Regions from separate parts of the Plantactinospora sp. DSM 117369 genome, predicted to be linked through region 1. Evidence: riboswitches for the same ligand, from Rfam matches in the RefSeq annotation. Region 1 holds a riboswitch; each other region holds the start of a gene.
The links. Region 1 has a riboswitch for cyclic di-AMP ahead of ACSMXO_RS14870 (C39 family peptidase). Riboswitches for the same ligand answer to the same signal wherever they lie in the genome.

Region 1 (7,047 bases):
ACGACGCGGCGATCGACTACCGGGCCGGTTCGATCGGTGCGCAGTTGGCGGCGGCGGCGCCCGACGGGATCGACGTCTACCTGGACAACGTCGGTACCGACCACCTGGCGGCCGCCCTGGCCGCGCTGCACGTCGGTGGCCGGGTCGCGCTGGTCGGCGCGATCAGCGTCTACAACGCGACCGCGCCGGTGCCCGGCCCGACCAACCTGGTGCTGGCGCTGACCAAGCGGCTCAGCCTGCGGGGCATGCTGGTGACCGACCACCTGGACCGGTTCGCCGAGTACCTTCCGCTGGCGGCGGGCTGGCTGGCCGACGGCACGCTGCGGACCGCGACCACGGTCCGGGACGGGATCGAGGCGGCTCCGGGCGCCTTCCTGGAGATGCTCGGGGGCGGCAACGTCGGCAAGATGCTGGTCCGGCTCGCCGACCAGACCCGTTAGCGACCGACCGCGCCGCGTCCCAATGCGGGGTCCGGGAGGCGGCGCGGTGCTGGCTGGACCGGACGTCCTCGACCCGTCCCCACTGGGGTCCACGATGGTCGGTGCGGGCGGGACGGTGAGGTAACCGGACGGACATGTCCGAACCGGTTGCTCGACCCCTCCGGCCTGCCCGGGCCGGTCCTGCCGGCGCCGGTCCGGAAACAAATCGGCAATCTCCTCTATTCCGTTGCGGAAACACACCCCTTACAGACTCGGCGTCCCACGGATCTTCCTAGGGGGACGGCATGAGCGAGAGCGGTGGGCGATTCAGGCAGCTCGGGCTCCGTGGCCGTGCCGACGAGCGCGGCGAGGAGACGGCATGAACCAGCAGGACCAGTCCACGGTCAGCCGGCGGGGCTTCCTCCGCGCGGTCGGCGTCAGCGGCGGGGCGGGCGCGATGCTCGCCACGATGGGCGCGCTCGGGCTCGCCCCGACCGCCGCCTCGGCGGTACCGCCGTTCCGGGCACCGACCCGCGCCGACTTCAGCCTGACCGGCCGGTCCGGTGCCCGGGTGGTGGTGCTCGGCGGCGGCGTCGCCGGCCTCGCCGTCGCGTACGAGCTGGGCAAGGCGGGGTACGACTGCACGGTGCTGGAGGCGCGCTCCCGGGCCGGTGGCCGGAACCTGACCGTCCGGGGCGGCACCGTGGAGACCGACCTGGACGGGCACACCCAGCGGGCCAGGTTCTCCGACGGGGTCTACTTCAACGCCGGCCCCGGCCGGATCGCGCAGTGGATGGTCACCATGGACTACTGCCGCGAGCTGGGCGTACCGGTGGAGGTGTTCACCAACGCGAACGCGGACGCCTGGATCTACAACTCCTCGGCCGGGATGACCGTGCCGGTCCGCTACCGCACCGCCAAGGCGGACGTCTACGGGTACGTCTCCGAGCTGCTGGCCAAGGCGACCGACCAGGGAGCGCTGGACGACCGGCTGACCGGCGACGACAAGCAGCGGCTGCTCTCGTTCCTACAGAGCTACGGCGCGATCGGTGGGCGCACCAGCGGGTGGGCGTACACCGGCACCAGCCGGCGGGGGTACGCCAGCTATCCCGGCGCGGGCAACGACGCGGGCGTACCGCTGGATGCCCCGCCGCCGTTGTCCGACGTCTTCGCCAGCAACGTCGGCCGGTACTTCTCCTTTGAGCTGGGTTACGACCAGGCGATGCTGATGTTCCAGCCGGTCGGCGGGATGGACCAGATTCCCCGGGCGCTGGCGAAGGCGGTCGGCACGCACCGGATCCAGCTCGGCGCCGAGGTGACCGGGGTGACCGACCGGGGCGGCAAGGTCGAGGTGACCTACCGGCGGGGTGGCCGGGAGCGCCTGGTCCGGGCCGACTTCTGCGTGGCGACGCTGCCGCCGCACCTGATGGCCCGGGTGCCGCACAACCTCGGCGCCGACGTGACGGCGGCGCTCGGCAGCTTCCCGACCACCGCCTCCGGCAAGATCGGTCTGGAGTACCGGAGCCGCTGGTGGGAGCTTGACCAGCGGATCTACGGCGGCATCACGGAGACCGACCTCGACCTGTCGCACATCTGGTACCCGTCGCACGGCTTCCACGGCCGGCGGGGCCTGATCGTCGGCTACTACAACACCGGGGCGAACGCGCGGGCGTACAGCGCGCTGACCCCGATGCAGCGGCAGGAGCGGGCGGTCATGCAGGGCGTGAAGATCCACGGCGAGAAGTACCGCTCCGAGCTGGTGACGGCGTACTCGCACGCCTGGGACCGGACCCGCTACCTGGAGGGCGCCTGGACCTCGCCGCCACACGGCACCGCCGGCTACGACCTGCTGCTCCGGCCCGCCGGCCGGGTCTACTTCGCCGGGGACTGGCTGAGCCACGAGGTGGCCTGGCAGCACGGCGCGTTCGTCTCGGCCCGCTCGGTGGTCACCGCGCTGCACCAGCGGGTGATGGCCGGCTGACCCGTCGCCGGGACACCACCTGCGTGACCGCCGGCCGATAAGAGCAGCGGCACCACCACCCGGCGACCGGGCGGCGGATCAGAGCAGCGGGGCGACGTCCCGGGTGATCGGTACGGCCAGCACGGTCGGGCTCTCCGTGCCGAGCGCGGACCGGAACGCCGCCCGGAACTCGTCCACCGACTCCACCTGGTGGGCGGTGCAGCCGTAGCCACGGGCGATGCCGGGGATGTCCAGACCGGGGAGTTCCAGTCCGGGTACCCCCGGCGCGTCCTCCAGTTCGGCGAAGGCCTTCAGCACGCCGTACTCCTGGTTGACCGGTACCACGAAGACGACCGGCAGCCGGTGCTGCGCGGCGGTCCAGAGCGCCTGCGGCGAGTACTGGAACGAGCCGTCCCCGATCACCGCCACCACCGGCCGGTGCTGCCGGGTGTCGCGCTGGGCGAGTGCGATGCCGACCGCCGCCGGCAGCCCGAAGCCCAGGCCCCCGCTGGCCATCTTGAAGTAGGAGCCCGGTCGGGTGATCGTCAGTTGCCGGTGCAGCACGCTGAGGTTGGAGGGGGATTCGGGGACCACGATCCCGTCCGCCGGCCACTCGGCGGCGAGCGCGCCGAAGAGCGCCTCCGGGCTCAGCGGGGTGCCGGCGGCCCCGTCCGGCGCGCCGGCCCGGGGCGGTGGCATCGGCCGGTCGCTCGGCGGCAGCCGCTCGGCCAGCCCGGCGCAGGCCAGCGTGACGTCGCCGACCAGGCTGTCGCCGACCGGTGCCCGGGCCGCCTCGGCCGGGTCGTCGGTGACGTGCAGCAGCCGGGTGCCATCCGGCAGATAACCCCGCCGGCCGGGGACGTACGGGTAGTAACGGAACACCGGGGCACCGACCACCAGTACGGTGTCGTGCCCGACCAGTTTCTCGGCCAGCGGCCCGATCGCCGGCGGCAGCAGTCCCTGGAACTGGGGATGATCCTGGGGGAAGCCGACCCGGTCCGCGAACGGCGGCTGCCAGACCGGTGCCCGGCTCCGCTCGGCCAGGGCGACCGCCTCGGCCCAGCCGCCGCTGCGGTCGACCGCGGATCCGATCACCAGCATGGGGTTCCGGCTCGCCGCCAGGATCTCGGCGAACCGATCCAGTTCCGCCGGATCGGGCGCGACCCGGGTGCTCACCCGGCGTACCTGCGCGGTGCCGTTGGCTGGCTCGTCCCAGTCGTCCAGCGGCAGGGAGAGGTACACCGGCCCGGCCGGCGGCTGTACGGCGGTGGCGAGCGCCCGCATGAACGCCTCGGGAATGTCCTGCGCGCGCAGCGGCTCGTGACTCCATTTGACGTACGGCTCTGGCAGTTGGGTCGGGCGCACGTTCGTCAGCATCGGCTCGGACAAATTCATCGTCCGGGTCTGCTGGCCGGCGGTAACGATCATGGGTGTCTTGTTGTGCCAGGCGGTGACGAGGCTGCCCATTCCGTTTCCGGTGCCGGGTGCGGTGTGCAGGTTGACGTGCACCGGCCGGCCGGTGACCTGGGCGTAGCCGTCCGCCATCGCGACCGCGGAGGCCTCCTGGAGGGCCAGAACGTAGGCGAAGTCGGCCGGAAAGTTCTTCAGGAATGGCTCCTCGGTGGAGCCGGGGTTGCCGAAGAGGGTGGTGAGGCCGAGGGAACGGAGCAGGTCGTAGGTCGCTTCGTGCACCGTTGTCATCGGAAGGAGCCTCCTGGAGTCCTCGTCCCATGCTCGGACCACCGCGTCAAGCCGGTCATTTCCGTCATACCGTACGCGTACATGATCATGCCGGTTTATCTGTGCGACCGTCCACCGCCCCGGGCCCGGTCGCCGGTCGTCCCGATCGCGCTCGCAATCGCTGTTTTCGCTGTTCAGTGGGGTTGGCAACGGTGGAAGGCGGCCAGTAATCTCGGCGGGTCTGGTCCGGCCCCTTGGTCGCCATCTGGGTGACACCGGAGCAGACCCGCCGAGTCGTTCTGTAACGATCCGGGGACCCACAGTTATCTGGGGTGAATCCGCGAGCCGCTGGCCCGTGGTAGGGCGGCCTTCCCGCCCGAATCCGTCAGCTAACCCGGTAGGCGGTGTCGGAAGGAGTAGCTGTTCGTGCCGCACCACCCGGGCCCCGGCCCGTCCCCCCAGTTCCCTCGCTGCGTCGCGGCTCCGCTCCCGGTCGCCGCGACCGTCCCGGACCGCCCCAACCCGGACCGACCGACCCCAGGCCGGCACCTGAACCTGGCCCGATAGCGGTCTGTGACGCGGAAGTCGTCGACGCGCGGGCGCTGCCGGGTCCGCCGGCCAACTGGTCGCGGTCCCGGTGAGGCCGCCGGCCGGTCGCGACGGATCGTGGTGGCGCTGATTCCGCCGGTACGCCGATAGCGGCGCTCCCACCGGCCGGCGCAACCGTCGGTCCGTCCGTACCGTCGGCCCGTTCCGCCGAATTCGTCGGCGGGCCTCTCTCGGACGATTTCGTCCCGTGCGATTCCGTGCGATTTCGCGTCACATTCCGGCAGCGACTGAAACGCCGCGTCATTCCTTGCCCCCCGGTAGCGGTGACGCGCATTTCCCCTGGAGGATAACGTTGAAGCACGCAATTAACGGGCGGTTCCGGACCGCCATGTCGGGCCGGCGCAACCGGCTCGCGCTCGCCTCGGCCGCGGTGCTCGCCGCTGCCGCGTCCACCGGGGTCGTCCTGACCTCGACCGGCTCGGCCGAGGCCCCGGAGACCTCGACCGTCGCCGTCGCCGAACTCGGCATCCCGGCGGCGGGGCAGGCCGGAGCGGCCGTCACCACCGCCCCGGAGACCACCGCCCCGGAGACCACCGCCCCGGCGACCCCGGCGCAGCCGGCGACCACCGCGCCGGCCACCAAGGCGGCGAAGGCGGCCCCGGCCAGCACCCCGAGGAAGCCACCGGCGCCGCCGGAGTCGAAGCTGCTGGACTACCAGTTCCAGGCCCAGATCAACGGCTGGTACTGCGGCCCGGCCGCCACCCGGATCGCGCTGACCGTCCGGGACAAGCAGCCGAGCCAGGACGCCGTCGCCGCCGACCTCGGCACCACGATGAGCGGCACCAACTCGGCCGAGGACACCACCCGGGTGCTCAACAAGATCACCGGGACCGACTTCTACCGCACCACCGCCATTCCCGGCGGTGCGGCCACCCCGGCGCAGATGGACCGGCTCCAGGCGGACGTCGTGCACGCCGTCACCAGCGGGTACGCCGTGGTCGTCAACATCGCCGGCTCGGCAACCGACCTCGACGGCGGCTGGCACAGCTACCCCGGCGGGCACTACCTGACCGTGGTCGGCTACCGCGACGACGGCCGTACGGTGAAGATCGCCGACCCGGCCATCCCGGGCGAGGACAGCAACTACTGGATGACCACCATCGACCTGGCGAACTGGGCAGCCACCCGGGGCTACTCGTCCTGACCCGCCCCGCCCGCCGGTAGTACCGACGAGACGCCGGCCCGACGAGACGCCGGCCCGACCCACCCACCCGGACGACCCGTGCCGACCGGGGGTGTGGAGCGGGCCGGCGTCGTCGTGTCGTCGGCCGTGCGTGCCCGTGCTCAGGCGGGAATCACTGGCCCTGCCACACCGCCTGGGCGCCCGTGTCGCCGGTGCGGAACACGTAGTACAGGGTGATCCCGGCCGCCGCCAGGGACAGCACCCCGAGCACCAGGGTCAGCACCGGCGACCCCTTGGCGGCAGCGGCGGCCGGGCCGTCCCCGCCGCTCCCCTCGGTCCCGGCGGTCACCGGTGCGGCGGTGGCCCGGGGCTTGACCAGGAAGACCAGCGCCAGGGTCAGCACCCCGAGCGCGATCGTCGCGTACAGGGTGTTGGTGCCGAGGTCCTGGTGCTCCGCCAGCCGCGGCACGTACTCCGGGCTGACCCGGTTACGCGACTCCAGCCGGGCGAGGAACCGGTCACCGGAGAGCTTGGCCATCAGCGCGGCCAGCGGGGTGGCGACCGCGAGCAGTCCCAGCACCCAGCGCAGGTGCGGTCGGACGAACGGAACGAACGCGTACCCGACCGCGGCCAACGCGAGCAGTGGCACGAACACCACCGCGGCATGGACCAGGAAGGGGTGGGCGGGAATGCCCATGAACTCCTCAAGCACCGGCGCCTCCTCGGCGACAGATCGGCTGGCGAAAGCAAGGGGTGGACGGCAGGCGTACGGACCGGGCGGAGAGCAGGTCCGCCACGCCTGGCGGACTGGCGGCTTTCGAGAACGTTGACATGGTGCCCGGGGTGCCGACCGTTGACAAGGGTCGGACCGGTTCGGGCCGGTGCGGCGCCTCCCCGGAGGACGTGGTGGTGACCGGGTTCAAAGAGGACGGTCGTCCGCGCCGGGTGCGGGTGCCGGCTCGCCGACGACGTACTCGGTGTACTCGGCGACCGGGGTGAAGCCGAGCCGGTCGTACAGCTTGTACGCGGCGGTGTTCTCCGCGACGACGTTCAGCGCCACCGTGTCGACGGTCTCCAGCAGCCGCCGGCAGAGCGTCGCCACCACCGTGCTGGCCAGCCCCTGCCCCCGGTACGCCGGAGCCGTCGCCACGTTGCCCAGCGCGCCGACCCGGTATCGCGGCGACCAGACGTGCACCCCGGCGACGGCGACCAGTTCGCCGCCCCGGCGCATCCCCACGTAGTGGCCGGTCTCGACC
Region 2 (7,047 bases), 5.0 Mb from region 1:
CCTCGGTGGCGATCCAGCCGTACAACCGGCTGGTCAGCGAGCTGACCAGTACCCCGGACGAACTGCTCGACCGGCTGCGCGCGGCCGGCGCCCAGGTCGAGCCGGTGCCCGGTCCGGCGGCGGTGCCGGACTCCGGCGGCACGATCCAGCTCTACGCGGCCGGCACGACCTATGCCGTCACGCTTCCCGCCGGCTCCGGTGGCGGAGTGGAGAATCTGGACCACGCACTCGTCGAGCGGGTGCTGCTGCGGGACGCGCTCGGACTCGACCCCGGCGACAAGCGGATCACGTACGTCGGTGGGGACTATCCGGCGCGCTGGCTGGTCGGCGAGGTCGACGCGGGCCGGGCGGAGCTGGCGGTCCTGATCGCTCCGGTGACCGTGCAGGACTTCGTCGCGGTCAACCTGGCCCGGCAGAAGATGCCCAGGAAGAGCACCTGGTTCACCCCGAAGGCCCGGGCCGGGCTGGTCCTGGCCGAACTCGGCCGGGACGCGGCGGAGGCGCCACACGGCTGACGGCTGACGGCGGACGGGCTGACGGCGGACGGGCTGACGGCGTAGGGCTTCGGGCCGTGCGGCGAGCGCCTGGAGGCTGTGTCGGGCGCCCGGGTGGCCTCTGCTCCGGCCGGATCACGCTGTGATCTGTCCGGCTCTCGCCGTGCCTGCCGGCGGGTGGCCGTGGCGGGCTGACAGACTGCGCGGTATGCGCGTCTACTTGGGATCCGACCACGCCGGCTACGAACTGAAGGTGCACCTGGCCAACCATCTGGCCAAGCAGGGCTACGAACTGGTGGACGTCGGGCCGTTCCTCTTCGACCCGGACGACGACTACCCGGTGTTCTGCCTGCACAGTGGCGCCCGAGTGGTGGCCGACCCGGGCACCCTGGGCGTGGTGATCGGCGGTTCGGGCAACGGCGAGCAGATCGCCGCCAACAAGGTGGCCGGGGTACGCGCGGCTCTCGCCTGGAATGTCGAGACCGCCCAGCTCGCCCGGGAGCACAACGACGCGAACGTGGTCGCGATCGGTGCTCGCCAGCACACCCTGGACGAGGCGACCGCAATCGTGGAGGCGTTCCTCACCACGCCGTTTTCCGGCAACGAGCGGCACGCGCGGCGGATCGGGCAGGTCGCCGAGTACGAGCGCTCCGGCGCGCTGCCGGCGCTGCCGGCGTCGTAGCGGGGCCGAGCCGCCCGCCCCGCTGGCCGGCGGCGGGCGCTCAGCGGCCGCCGCGCGGCAGCTCGTCCCGGGGCACCCAGTTGCGCCGGACCAGCACCAGCCGTTCGGCCGCCTCGGCGAGGTCGGCCTCGGTCGGCCGGGCCGCGTCCCGGGCCCGCATCGCCGCCCCGACACTCACCTGGGAGGCGCCCGAGCCGATCAGCCCGCGCAGGCCGCGTTCCGCGTCCCGGTCGTCCCCGGCTCCCGGCCCAATGCCCGGGTCTCCGCCGCGACGGCCCTCCCCGGGCTGGCCGCCGCCACCGCTCGACGGGTCGTGGCGCAGCCTCCGCCGCCGACGTTCCGGATCGGTCATGCCTCCTCCTCGCTTCGCTCGTCGGCGTCATGACCTGCGAGCCTGGGCTGGCTGATGCCCTCGCTCCGCTCGGTCATGTCCCCTCCTCGCTCCGCTCGTCGGCGTCATGACCTGCGAGCCTGGGCTGGCTGATGCCCTCGCTCCGCTCGGTCATGCCCCCTCCTCGCTCCGCTCGTCGGCGTCCTCAGCGGCAGGTTCGAGCCGGCCGAGGACCTCGCACGGATCGGTCACGTGCTGACCCTACCGGCCGGTGCCATGCCGGTCGCGGGATCGGAAGCTCGCCGGGGGGCGGTATGGGGTGCCGGCCGAAGGCGGCGGCACCGGTCGATGCTGGCTCGGCGCGCTGTGTACCGGCTGGCTACCCTCGGAACTGGGACGGGTTCCGGGCCCGAGCCGATGGGGAGGACAGGACAGATGGCAGACCAGACGCAGCCCTGGGCCGAGCGGACCGTCGAGATGCCGCCCGGTGCGGAGGGACCGGGGATGCCGCCGGGGCCCGAGGGCTTCCGGCGGGGTGTGGCGCAGGTCGGGGTGCCGCGGCCGCGTACCGAGCCCGAGGCGCCGCACGAGCCGACCGGCACCGGGTGGCCGGTGGCGGAGCAGGAGCGGCAGCAGCTCCCGCCGGGTTACCACTGGCGGCAGCTGCGCATCGGACGGCACTGGAGCATGCTGGGTGGCCTCTTCGCCTTCGTCTGCTGGGGGATCTGGGCGATCTCGGCCCGGGGCGACCTGACCAGTCCGGTGGTCACCTTCGTGCTGACCCTCTTCGTCGCGGTCGGCCTCTTCGCGCTGGCCCGGCTGGTCGGCCGGGTGGTCTGGGAGCGCCAGCTCGGCCGGGTACGCCGCAGTGCCCGGGGCGCGCACCTGGTCACCGGGCTCTTCCTGGCCGGGGTCGGGGTGGCGTACCTGCGCCAGACCGAGTGGGTCGTCGACCTGTGGAACTGGGTGGCGGGGCTCTGAGCGGGGCCGTGCGGGTGACCGGCCGGGGCCGCCGGTCCGGTCCACCGGCCGATCCGGACAGGTGTTGATCGAAGCGACAAATCACAATTTGGTCACTCGACAGTTACTGAGCGCGTGGCGGTCGATTACTCGGCGCTACTATTCGGTCTCCGTCCTCCACCGGAGGTTGCCACGGTGACCCTGCTCAGCGTGATAGTCCCGGTCTACCAGGTGCGGGAGTACCTGGCCGACTGCCTGGACTCCATTCTCGACACGTCCTTCCGCGACCTTGAGCTGGTGGCGGTGGACGACGGTTCCAGCGACGGCAGCGCGGCGATCCTGGCCCGGTACGCCGAACGCGACTCCCGGCTGGTGGTGGTCACCCTCGGCCGCAACCAGGGGCTCGGGGCGGCCCGCAACGCCGGCCTGTCCCGGGCCACCGGCGAGTACGTCTGGTTCGTCGACGGCGACGACTGGCTGCCCGAGGGAAGCCTCAGTGCCGTCGCCGAGCGGCTGACCCGGACCCGGCCCGACCTGCTGGTCACCGCGTACACCCGGTACTACCCGAACGGCGGGACCCGGCACCTGTCGCTCTCCCAGGTCGGCGCCGGGAGTCCGGTGCCGGAGACGTTCACGCTGGGGGAGCGACCGGCCCTGCTGTCGGTGCTGCACATCACCTGCAACAAGGTGATCCGGCGCCGGTTCCTCCTCGACCTGGGTCTCACCTTCGGCCCCGGCTGGTACGAGGACGTCTCGTTCAGCTTCCCGCTGATGCTCGCCGCGCGGCGGATCACCCTGCTGGACCGGTGCTGCTACGCCTATCGGCAGCGCCCGGAGGGGGCGATCACCGCTACGGTCAGCGAGCGGCACTTCGAGGTCTTCGCGCACTGGGACCGTGTCCTGGCCGGCCTGGACGCCGACCCGGCGGTGCCGGCCGAGCTGCGACACCTGATCTTCCAGCGGATGATCTGGCACCTGTTGCAGGTGCTCGGCCATCCCCGGCGGGTGCCGCCGAGCCGCCGCCGCGAGTTCTTCGCCGAGATCGTCACCCGGTACCGGGCCCACCTGCCACCGGCCGGCTACCAGCCGCCGGGCGGCGCGGCTGGGCTCAAGCACCGGCTGGTGGGTCGCGGGGCGTACGGGCTCTTCACCGCGCTCCAGGCGGCGCGGCGGGCGCACGCCGGCGTGGTGACCCGGGCCCGGCACCCGCTCGCCGGCGCGCGGCAGGCGGCCAGCACCGCCGTACCGGCCGTACCGGCCCTACCGGGCAGCCGCGCCGAGGCGGTGCCCGGTGAGGTGACCGACCGGGTGGGCTGAGCACGCTCCCCGGGCGCGTCGCACTCGGCGCGCCGGTCGGGGCCGCCCTGTCCCGGAGGCGATCGCGGGCGCCGGATCAACCGTGTTCGCCGAGCGGGCCGACCCGCCAGCCCCGGCGGAGGCACTCCTCCAGCAGGTACGGCAGCGCGGCGAGGCTGGCCCGCCACGCACCCGGCGCGGAGGTGCAGTCGGAGTCGTGCAGCAGCACCGTGCCGCCACCGGCCAGCCCGCCGCGCAGCGTGTCGAGTACCGAGGAGCGGGTCGCCGACCGGGTCCAGTCCCGCCCCCAGCAGGTCCAGAGCACCGGGGTCAGGTCCAGCCGGCGCGCGGCCATCAGGGCGGCGGCGCTGAACACCCCGTACGGCGGGCGGAAGAACCGGGGTACCCGGCCGGTCACCGCACCGATCAGCTCGCGGGTCCGGGCCAGGTCGCGGTAGGTCGCGTGCGGGCCGCGGAGCAGCAGGTTCTGGTGCGCCCAGCCGTGCACCGCCACCTCGTGCCCGGCGGCGGCGAGGTCCAGGCCGAGCTCCGGTGCCCGGGCCAGCATCGACCCGAGCAGGAAGAACGTTGCGCGGGTCTGGTGCGCGGCCAGGGTCTCGACGAAGAGCGGGGTGGAGGCCGGGTCGGGGCCGTCGTCGAAGGTGAGCGCGACGTGCCCGGGGGAGCCGCGCCCGCTCAGCCGGGGGAAGAACCGCAGCCGTACTCCGGGCAGCACCGTCACTGCCGGCACCACCTGGGCGGCCAGCGCGGCACCGACGGTCGTCGCCGGTACCGCGCGTCCGCGCACTCGTTCCTCCACCCGCCGCACCATCGCGGACGCGGTTACCCGCGCGGCCGGTGTTCATCCTCACCCGGACGGGTGGCCTGCCCCGGTTGCTCCGGTCTCCGGCGCCTTCCGCGTTCCGTGCCGCCCTGCCCGATCGGCGGAGTTTGCCGGAGCTTCGGCCGGGTAGCCGGCGCCCGGCGATCCGGGGAGGTTCGGGACGGGGGAGCGGGATGCGCGGGCGACCTGCGGCGCGGGTAGCGGTGATCACCGGAGCGAGTGCCGGGGTCGGCCGGGCGACGGCCCGGCTGCTGGCCCGCCGGGGGATGCGGCTCGCCCTGCTGGCCCGGGGCGGGAGCGGCTTGCGGGGCGCGGCCGAGGACGTCCGCGCGGCCGGGGGTGTGGCGCTGCCGATCGAGACCGACGTGGCGGACCACCGCCAGATCGAGGCGGCGGCGGACCGGGTGACCAGCGAACTCGGGCCGATCGACCTGTGGGTCAACAACGCCATGGCCTCGGTGTTCGCGCCCTTCACGGAGATCGGGCCGGAGGAGTTCCGGCGGGTGACCGAGGTCTGCTATCTCGGGTACGTCCACGGCACCCGGGCCGCGCTCGACCGGATGTTGCCGCGCGGGACCGGCACGATCGTGCAGGTCGGGTCGGCACTGGCCTACCGGTCGATCCCGCTGCAGTCCGCGTACTGCGGCGCGAAGCACGCCATCGTCGGGTTCACCGAGTCGCTGCGCTGTGAACTGCTGCACGACCGGAGCCCGGTCCGGCTCACCATGGTGCACCTGCCGGCGCTGAACACCCCGCAGTTCGACTGGGTGCTGTCCCGGCTGCGCAACCGGGCCCGACCGGTACCACCGATCTACCAGCCCGAGTTGGCGGCCCGGGCCGTCATGTACGCGGCCGACCGGCCGGGCCGGCGGGAGTACTGGGTGGGCGCCTCGACCGTCGGCACCATCCTCGGCAACCGGTGCCTGCCCGGGCTGCTCGACCGGTACCTGGCCCGGACCGGGTACTCCGGCCAGCAGACGGAGCAGCCAGCCGACCGGAGCCGACCGGCCAACCTCTGGCACCCGGTCGACGACGGCACCGGGGCGGACCCGGGCGCACACGGCGCGTTCGACACGCCGTACCGGGCACGGAGTCCGCAACTCTGGCTGTCCCAGCACCGGGGCGCGGTGACAGCGGGTCTCCTCTCGGCCGGTACCGTGGCCGGTGTGCTGTTCGGCACAACGCCCTGGCGCAGGCGGTGACCGGAGAATCACCCACCGACCAACCTGGACGTGTTTCCGCACGTCGGACGGGTGGGAACGCGCTTGGTAAATAGCCGACAGCAGCTAGTCGATAATGGCGGGCAAAGCACGTCCTTCGATGCGTCCGACACGCGGTGATTACTGATAGTCGTTGTCTCGCAACGCCTTTAGCCGCGAACGGGTCTTGCCATTCCGGAAGTGAAACCGGGTATGCTGTCTGCCGTTCATAGCCGCCGGATACCGCGTGGTCCGGCGCTGATCGCCGCCTAATCGCCACACGGCGAGCCGGGGACCCACGCACCCCTGGGGTGAATCCGCGACAGCGGTAGGGACCACTTCCATCCCGAACCCGTCAGCTAACCCGGTCGGCGGCCGACGGAAGGGATACATGTGAGGGCACCCCTACGCCGAAGGCTGGCGACTGCCCTGGCACTGCTCACCGCCGCAGCTCTGGTCGTGGTTCCGTCGGAGGCGTCGGCGGCGCCCGCGCCGAAACCGGCCCCTCAGGAAGAGGCCGACTCGCCGGTGCTCGGGGACGTGCTCGCCAGCGCAGGTAAGCGGCTCGCCGAAGCGAAGGCCGAACGCACCAAGTCCCAGCGACGGCAGCAGCAGCTCGGCAACCAGTTGAAGCAGGCGGAGGCCCGGCTGGCGGCACTCACTCCGGAGGCGAGCGAGATCGCGGCCGAGTCCTACCGCAGCGGCAAGCTCAGCGCCATCGCGATGCTGCTGAGCAACGGCTCTGCCGACTCGTCCGATTCGTTCATGGAGCGGGCTTCGGCGCTCAACGAGCTGAACCTGTTCAACAACAGCAAGCTCCGGGCGCTCAACGCGGCGCGGGACGAGGTCGGCGCGGCCAAGAAGGCGATCGACGAGGAGGTCGCCAAGCAGGCCGCGCAAGAGAAGATCATCAAGAAGCAGCAGTCGGACGCGAAGAAGGCGCTCGCCCTGGTGGGCGGCAACTCGCGCCCCGACAAGGGTCTGGTGGCGGCAACCTCGCCGGTCGCCCGGCCCGGGCCGGGGATGGCGGACGGCTTCCCGGGGCTGCCCTGCAACCGGGACGACCCGACCACCGGCGGCTGCATCACCGCCCGGACGCTGCACATGTACAACGAGGTGCGCCGGGCGGGCTTCAAGAGGTTCGTCGGCTGCTTCCGGCCCGGTGGTCCGTTCGAGCATCCGAAGGGCCGCGCCTGCGACTGGTCGCTGCGCAATTCCGGCTTCAGCCGGGCCGCCAACGA
Region 3 (7,047 bases), 4.6 Mb from region 1:
CGGGTCCGCACCGACGGCTCCCCGGCGGCGGTACGCGGCCCGCTGCCGCCCGGGCTGGCGCAGCGGCTCCGCCCCGATCCGGCGTTCGGCACCGTCGCCGAGGTACGCCTGGCCAACTCGCCGCTGGACGACCGGATCCGGGTCTGGGCGGTACCGCCCGAGCGACTGCACGGACCGATCCGCCCCGAGGTGACCGCCGGCAGCCTGGCCGGGCTGGCCCCGGGCACGGTGGCGGTGAGCCGGCAGCTCGCCGCCGACCGGGCCATCGGGGTCGGCGACCGGATCGCGCTCGGCCTCGGCCCACCGGGGCCGCTGACCGTGGTGGCGGTCTACGACGACAGCCCGGTCGACGGTGCCGCCCTGGTCCCCTGGGCGTCGTTCGTCGCCGCGTACGGCCCCGGGGAGCCGGACCGGCTGCTGGTCGACCTCGCTCCGGGGGTGTCGACGGCGGCCGGCAGGCAGGCGCTGGACGCGGCCCTGGCCGACCAACCGGCGGTCCGGGTACGCGGTCTCGCCGACCAGGCGGACGCGCTGTCCCGCACCCTCGACGAGCTGCTGGGGATCTTCGCGGCCCTGCTCGGCATGTCGGTGCTGATCGCCGTGCTGGGCATCGGCAACACGCTCGCGCTCTCGGTCGTCGAGCGCCGCCGGGAGTCGGCGACGGTCCGGGCGCTGGGCCTGTCCCGCCGGCAACTGGCGACCATGCTGCTGACCGAGGCGGGCCTGGCCGGTGCGGTCGGGGCACTGTCCGGGATCACTCTCGGGCTCGGCCTCGGCTGGACGGCGGCGATGGGCCTGATCAGCAGCTACGGGCACGGGCTGCCGGCCGTACCCGTCGGGCAGCTCGCCCTCTGCGCCGCGCTGGCCGCCTCGGCGGCGGTGCTGGCCAGCCTGCTGCCGGCCCGCCGGGCCGCCCGGGCCCCGATCGTCGCCACCCTCGGCGACGACGGGTGAGCCGGGCACGCCCGTCCGTCGTTCTCCGGTAGGGACGGGTCACCGTCGTTCTCCGGTAGGACGGGTCACCGATTCCGCACAGGACGGGTTCCCGCCGCCGCCCGCCCGGCAGTATCGACGGCGGGGGCGACGCGGCGGAAGGAGGGGGCGTTGGGGGCCGGGCACGACCACGGGGGGCAGTTGACCCGGGCGGCGGAACGGCACCGGGGACGGCTCTGGGCCGCCTTCGGGCTGCTCGCCGTCCTGATGGTGGTCGAGACGGTCGCCGCGCTGGTCACCGGCTCGCTCGCGCTGCTCTCCGACGCCGGGCACATGTTCACCGACGTGCTCGGGATCGGGATGGCGCTGGCCGCGATCACGGCGGCCCGGCGGGCGGCCGGCGACCCGCAGCGGACCTTCGGGCTCTACCGCCTGGAGGTGCTGGCCGCGCTGGCCAACGCGGTACTGCTGTTCGGGGTGGCGCTCTACGTGCTGGTCGAGGCGGTACGCCGGTTCGACGACCCGCCCCGGGTCGCGGCCGGCCCGATGCTGCTGGTGGCCGTGCTCGGCCTGCTGGCCAACGCCGCCGCGTTCGGCCTGCTCCGGGCCGGGGCGCGGGAGAGCATCAACGTGCGCGGCGCCTACCTCGAAGTGCTCGGGGACCTGCTCAACTCGGTAGGCGTGATCGTCGCCGCTGTGGTGATCATCCTGACCGGCTGGCGCTGGGCCGATCCGATCGTGGCCCTGGCGGTCGGGCTGCTCATCCTGCCCCGCACCTGGCGGCTCGGCCGGACCGCCGTACGCATCCTGGTGCAGGCCGCGCCCGAGCACCTCGACGTGGCCGCCGTACGCGCCCGGCTGGCCGGCGTACCCGGGGTCTGCGACGTACACGACCTGCACGTCTGGACCCTCACCTCCGGCATGGAGGTGGCCTCGGCGCACCTGAGGCTGGACAGCGACGCGGAGGTCGGTACCGTACTCGCCGCGGCCCGGTCGGCGTTGCGCGAGGACTTCCACATCTCGCACGCCACCCTCCAGGTCGAGCCGAACACCGCCCCCGGGGGCTGCGGGCCCACCGACTGGTGACCGGTCGCGACGCTGCGTCACAGCGCGGCCGGCCGGAAACTGTCGGAATTCCGCCTCAGCAGACGTCGAGGCTCACCGATAGTTAGCGGCATCTTAAGTTTCGACCCGGTGCTTGAGGTTTTTGTCCGGATACATCCTTGCGGAGTAGGAGAATTGCGAATCTAACTCCGGCAACGCCACGTATCCCCGGGCGGCAACTGCCGGTAGGCTCGGCTCCGGTCTCCGCCGGGCGGCGCCCTCCGGCGCCTGCGGAGGCCGTCGCCTAATCGCACACGCGAGCCGGGGAACCACGTACCAGGGGTGCATCCGCTCCAGCGGTAGGGATCTTCCGTCCCGAACCCGTCAGCTAACCCGGTCGGCGGCTGACGGAAGGACATTGTCATATGCCGTTCCTGGCACCCACCCGACAGGCTCCGGCGTCCGCGCGGAGAGCCACGAGACCGCCCCGGAAGGCCGCGACGACCGTGGCCGTCGCCCTGGGCATGGTCCTCGCGGCACTCGGCGGCGCACCCGCCGCCGCGGCACCGGAGTACGCGACCCCCGGGACGCTGGCCGCGGCACCCGGCGGGGACGACATCGACGGAGGCACCGACAGCCTGCGCGAGCAGCTCCAGGCCGCCAGCAAGGGCTACCTGACCGCCAAGAACAGGTTGGCCAACTCCGTCAAGCGGCAGAATGAACTGAACCAGCAGCTCGCCGCGCTGCGTACCGAGGTGGCGACCCGGAGCGAACGGGTCGCCGAGATGGCCGACATGGCGTACCGGACCGGTCGGCTCGGGCAGGTCTCCGCCCTGCTCAACAGCGGTTCTCCGACCAGCCTGGTGGACCGGGCCGCCGCACTCGACACCATCTCGGCGAACGAGAGCCGGGAGTTGCGCGGGTTGCGGGAGAGCCTGGACAAGGAGACCCAGGCCAAGGCGGCGCTCGACAAGGAGGTCGGCGAGCAGCGCAAGCAGGTCGAGGTGATGGAGACCCGCAAGAAGCAGGCCGAACGGGCCTTGGCGGCGGCGAACAACAGCGGCGGCGCCGGCTCGGGGATCAGCGGCAGCGGCGGCGGGTCGGCGCGACCGGCACCCCGCAATCCCGACGGCTCCTTCCCCGACGAGTCGTGCAGTCTCGACGACCCGACCACCAGCGGCTGCATCACCGCGCGGACGCTGCACGCGCTGAAGCAGGCCCAGGCGGCCGGCTTCACCCGGTTCGTCTCCTGCTTCCGCAGTGGTGGCAGCGGCGAGCATCCGAAGGGGCAGGCGTGCGACTTCGCCGCCCAGCGGAACGGGTTCGGCGGGGTGGCGACCGGCGGCGACCGGACGTACGGCAACAACCTGGCGGCGTACTTCGTGCGAAACGCCGATCGACTGGGCGTGCTGTACGTGATCTGGTTCAAGCAGATCTGGCTGCCGAGCAGCGGTTGGAAGACGTACAACGGGGGCAACGGTGACCCGTCCAGCGACCACACCAACCACGTGCACCTGTCGATGAACTGATCGACCGCACCTGAGGCACCGATCGCGGACCGCCGGCACCGCCCGCCACCCCTGGGCAGTGCCGGCGGTTCTCGGTTCGCACCCGGCCGGAACCCCGACCGGGTGCGCCGGTCAGCAGCCGATCCGGGTCGAGCCGAGCGCCACGTCGTCGAACCAGAGCGTGTCGGCGCCCTCGCCGTAGCTCTCCCAGCCCAGCCGCAGGTCGGTGAGGCTCGGCCGCCAGTTGGCCCGGTTGTACCACTGTCCGTCGACGTCGTGCGTGGGCGTACCGTCGGCGGTCAGCCCGGTCACCGCGGTCCCGTTGACCCAGGTGGAGAGCCGGCCCTGCGTGCCGTCCACCATGAACTCCAGGCAGGTCCACTGGTTGACCGGCAGCGGCGCGCTGAGCGCGACACCGTTCGGGCTCTGCTCCGGGAGGGTGGCGTCGTCCGAGGCCCGGTTCCACTGTAGGGCGGCGTTCTGGCCGCCCATCCGCAGGTCACGGTTGCCGTCGTTGGCGTCCCGCATGGCCAGGAAGGTCACGTGCGAGGTCGGCAGCGCGGTGGTGTGCCGGACCCAGAGCCGGGCGTAGCGGACCGCCCCGACGGCGCCGAGGTCCCGGGTGGAGCCGACGAAGACGTGGTTGCAGTAGCCGACGGCGCCGTTGATGCGTACCGACCGGGTGCCCTGGTGCGCGACCGAGGTGTCGATGCTGGCGGTGCCGCTGCCCGAGCAGTCCGGATAGCTGACGCTCCAGTCGCCGGAGGGCGCCGTGCCGGTCTGGTTCTCGAAGCCGTCGCAGAGCACCGCCGTACCGCAGCCGCTCGGTGGCGGGGTGACCGTCGGCGGGACGCTGGTGGGCGGAGTCGTCGGCGGCGCCGTCGTGGGCGGAGTGGTCGGCTCGGCACCGTTGCACGGCTCGCCGTTGAGGGTGACCCCGGTCGGTGCCGCCGAACTGGCGGCGTAGCTGCCCTGCACGCCGAACTCGGTGGAGCCACCGGCCGGCAGCGACCCGTTCCAGGCCACGTTCCGGGCGGTCACGGTCGCACCGGACTGGCTGACCTGGGCGTTCCAACTGTTGGTGATCCGCTGGTCGCCACCGTAGGTCCAGGTCACGGTCCAGCCGTTGACCGGGGTGTCCCCGGCGGTCACCCGGATTGCGGCGGTGAAGCCACCGGTCCACTGGTTGGCCGTGTAGTCGACCAGGCAGCCGGCGGCGGCCCGCGCGGTCGGCGTCAACCCGGTGCCGAGCACGGCGACGCTGCTCGCGGCGATCGCGGTCACCGTGGCCAGGGCCAGGGAGACGCGACGGTACGGTGCGGAGATCCGCATGGGAGTTCCTCTCGGACGACTGCCGGCCCCGTCGCCGCCTCTGGCGCGTGCCGGCAGTGCTGTTACGACGACGAGTGGCCGGCGCGCGCGGCGCGTACCGCCCTCGTTGGACTCCCGTGACCAGCTCCCATGATCATCGATCCACCACGACACCCCGGCCAGCCCGTACCGGTCGCGTGACGACGCCGACCAAGCTTAGAGACAACCATCGATACGAGCAACCGACGCGCTCGCCCGCCCGGCCGGGCTCCCCCGTCAACTCAGGCACTCCGGCCAGCGACAATGACCGAGTGACGATCGCGCGCTCGCTGCTGCTGTTCCTGCTCGCCGCCGTCGCCGAGATCGGCGGGGCGTGGCTGGTCTGGCAGGGCGTACGCGAGAATCGGGGCCTGCTCTTCGTCGCCGCCGGCATGCTGGCACTGGCCGGGTACGGCTTCGTGGCGGCGTTCCAGCCCGATCCGCACTTCGGTCGGGTGCTCGCCGCGTACGGGGGCGTCTTCGTGGCCGGCTCGCTCGGCTGGGCCGTACTGGTGGACCGGTTCCGCCCGGACCGCTACGACCTGGCCGGCGCCGCCGTCTGCCTCGTCGGGGTAGCCATCATCATGTACGCCCCCCGCGGCTGACCCACCCTCGGCGTTTCACGATCAGCGAGCCCGCACCGGGTCGATCGGTCGATCGCCTTCCGGGCGGTCGCGCGCCGGGACGCGACCGCCCGTACGTCGAGTTGCGTACCCGGGCCGTCCACATCCGCACGACGCCACGGCGCGGTTCCGCCGGCACCATCACTGGCATGACGCTCTCTCCGCCCTGGCGAAAAGCCCTCCTCACCCTGCACGTGGTCACCGCGGTCGGCTGGTTGGGGGTCGACGTGGTGCTGCTGACCCTCGGCGTGGCCGGGGCGCGCGGCTCCGACCCGGACGTGGTCTATCCGGTGATGGCCCTGGTCGGGCAGGCCGTCTTCGTGCCGCTGAGCGTGCTCGCCTGGCTGGTCGGCGTCGCCAGCGCGCTGCTCACGCCCTGGGGCCTGGTCAGGCACCGGTGGGTGCTGGTCAAGATGGTGATCACCACCGTGATGCTCGGCGCGGTGCTCTTCGCCCTGCTGCCGAACCTCCAGGCCGCCGAACTCGGTGCGGCGACTCCACCGGATGCCCGGCAGGGCCTACTCGCGGCACCGATCGTCTCCAGCACCTTGTTGGTGATCGCCACGGTGCTCTCCACCTACAAGCCGTGGGGCCGGATCGGCCGGGCCGGTGCGGTCAGGACCGGGCAGCGGCCAGCGCGGCCGGCAGCCGGGTCGCGAGGTCCAGGTGCGCGGCCCGGGCCTGCCGGAACGCGTACCGAAACAGCGGTGCGGGTGCCGACAGGGTGATCTCGACGTCGACGCGTACCAGCCCGTCGGCCTCGCGGGTCAGCCGGGTCTGGTTCCGCACCGTGGTACGCGGCCACTGCCGGGCCACCATTTCCAGCTCGTCGGCCGCCAACCGGAGCAGGTCGGCCCGGTAGGTGACCTGGAACCGGAACGGTCCCCAGCGCAGCCGGTCGGTGACCAGGTCGCTGCGCAGCACTCCGGGCCCGGCCGGACGAGGGCGCACCCGCACGATCAACGGATGCAACTCGCCCTGCCGTCGCACGTCGCCGAGCAGCCGCAGCGCGTCGGCCGGCTCGCAGCGCGCGTGCACCCGGTATCGGAAAGATCCGGTACGCGGCACCCTCTGAGTGTAGGAGCCGGGAGGACCCGGCGCACCGGGTGGCAGACGAGCACGCGCGGCGGGTGGTCCCTCGTGCGGCTGACCAGCGAGGGCCCGGAGCTGCATGGATAGCGGCCAACAGGGTACCTAACGGGCATGAGCGGACATGTCATGGTCTTTGCCCCTGATCCGCAGTTGACGGTCACCATCGACCAGCCCGCCAACGAGACCGAGCTCCACCTGCACCCCGGCGGCCAGGGGGTGTGGCAGGCCCGCATGATCAAGTGCCTGGGCGTACCCGTGGTGCTCTGCGCCGGGCTCGGCGGGGAGATCGGACAGGTGCTCGAACCGCTGCTGGCCGGCGAGGGAGTCGACCTCCGGGCGATCCACCGCGAGTCCAGCAGCGGCGGCTACGTGCACGACCGGCGGCGGGACGGCAAGCGCCACGAGATCGCCTCGGTGCCGGGCCATCCGCTCGCCCGGCACGAACTGGACGAGCTCTACAACCTCGCGCTGAGCGAGGGGCTGGGCGCCGAGGTCAG

Region 2: another riboswitch for cyclic di-AMP. It lies ahead of ACSMXO_RS35680 (coiled-coil domain-containing protein); the one in region 1 lies ahead of ACSMXO_RS14870 (C39 family peptidase).
Region 3: another riboswitch for cyclic di-AMP. It lies ahead of ACSMXO_RS34040 (coiled-coil domain-containing protein); the one in region 1 lies ahead of ACSMXO_RS14870 (C39 family peptidase).

The regions. Positions count from the first base shown of each region.
Region 1 covers NZ_CM132446.1:3,367,495-3,374,541, forward strand. The annotation lists gene ACSMXO_RS14855 (NADP-dependent oxidoreductase) at 1-440, shown strand, start outside; gene ACSMXO_RS14860 (flavin monoamine oxidase family protein) at 799-2,400, shown strand; gene mdlC (benzoylformate decarboxylase) at 2,479-4,080, opposite strand; cyclic di-AMP (ydaO/yuaA leader) riboswitch at 4,337-4,478, shown strand; gene ACSMXO_RS14870 (C39 family peptidase) at 4,961-5,812, shown strand; gene ACSMXO_RS14875 (hypothetical protein) at 5,964-6,503, opposite strand; gene ACSMXO_RS14880 (GNAT family N-acetyltransferase) at 6,711-7,047, opposite strand, start outside.
Region 2 covers NZ_CM132446.1:8,365,293-8,372,339, reverse strand. The annotation lists gene ACSMXO_RS35715 (DUF1015 family protein) at 1-515, shown strand, start outside; gene ACSMXO_RS35710 (ribose-5-phosphate isomerase) at 703-1,176, shown strand; gene ACSMXO_RS35705 (hypothetical protein) at 1,217-1,528, opposite strand; gene ACSMXO_RS35700 (hypothetical protein) at 1,943-2,488, shown strand; gene ACSMXO_RS35695 (glycosyltransferase) at 2,663-3,784, shown strand; gene ACSMXO_RS35690 (polysaccharide deacetylase family protein) at 3,861-4,571, opposite strand; gene ACSMXO_RS35685 (SDR family oxidoreductase) at 4,781-5,809, shown strand; cyclic di-AMP (ydaO/yuaA leader) riboswitch at 6,063-6,196, shown strand; gene ACSMXO_RS35680 (coiled-coil domain-containing protein) at 6,200-7,047, shown strand, end outside.
Region 3 covers NZ_CM132446.1:7,996,879-8,003,925, forward strand. The annotation lists gene ACSMXO_RS34030 (ABC transporter permease) at 1-954, shown strand, start outside; gene ACSMXO_RS34035 (cation diffusion facilitator family transporter) at 1,105-2,019, shown strand; cyclic di-AMP (ydaO/yuaA leader) riboswitch at 2,269-2,396, shown strand; gene ACSMXO_RS34040 (coiled-coil domain-containing protein) at 2,403-3,506, shown strand; gene ACSMXO_RS34045 (cellulose binding domain-containing protein) at 3,618-4,817, opposite strand; gene ACSMXO_RS34050 (YnfA family protein) at 5,108-5,440, shown strand; gene ACSMXO_RS34055 (hypothetical protein) at 5,608-6,186, shown strand; gene ACSMXO_RS34060 (SRPBCC family protein) at 6,074-6,526, opposite strand; gene ACSMXO_RS34065 (1-phosphofructokinase family hexose kinase) at 6,662-7,047, shown strand, end outside.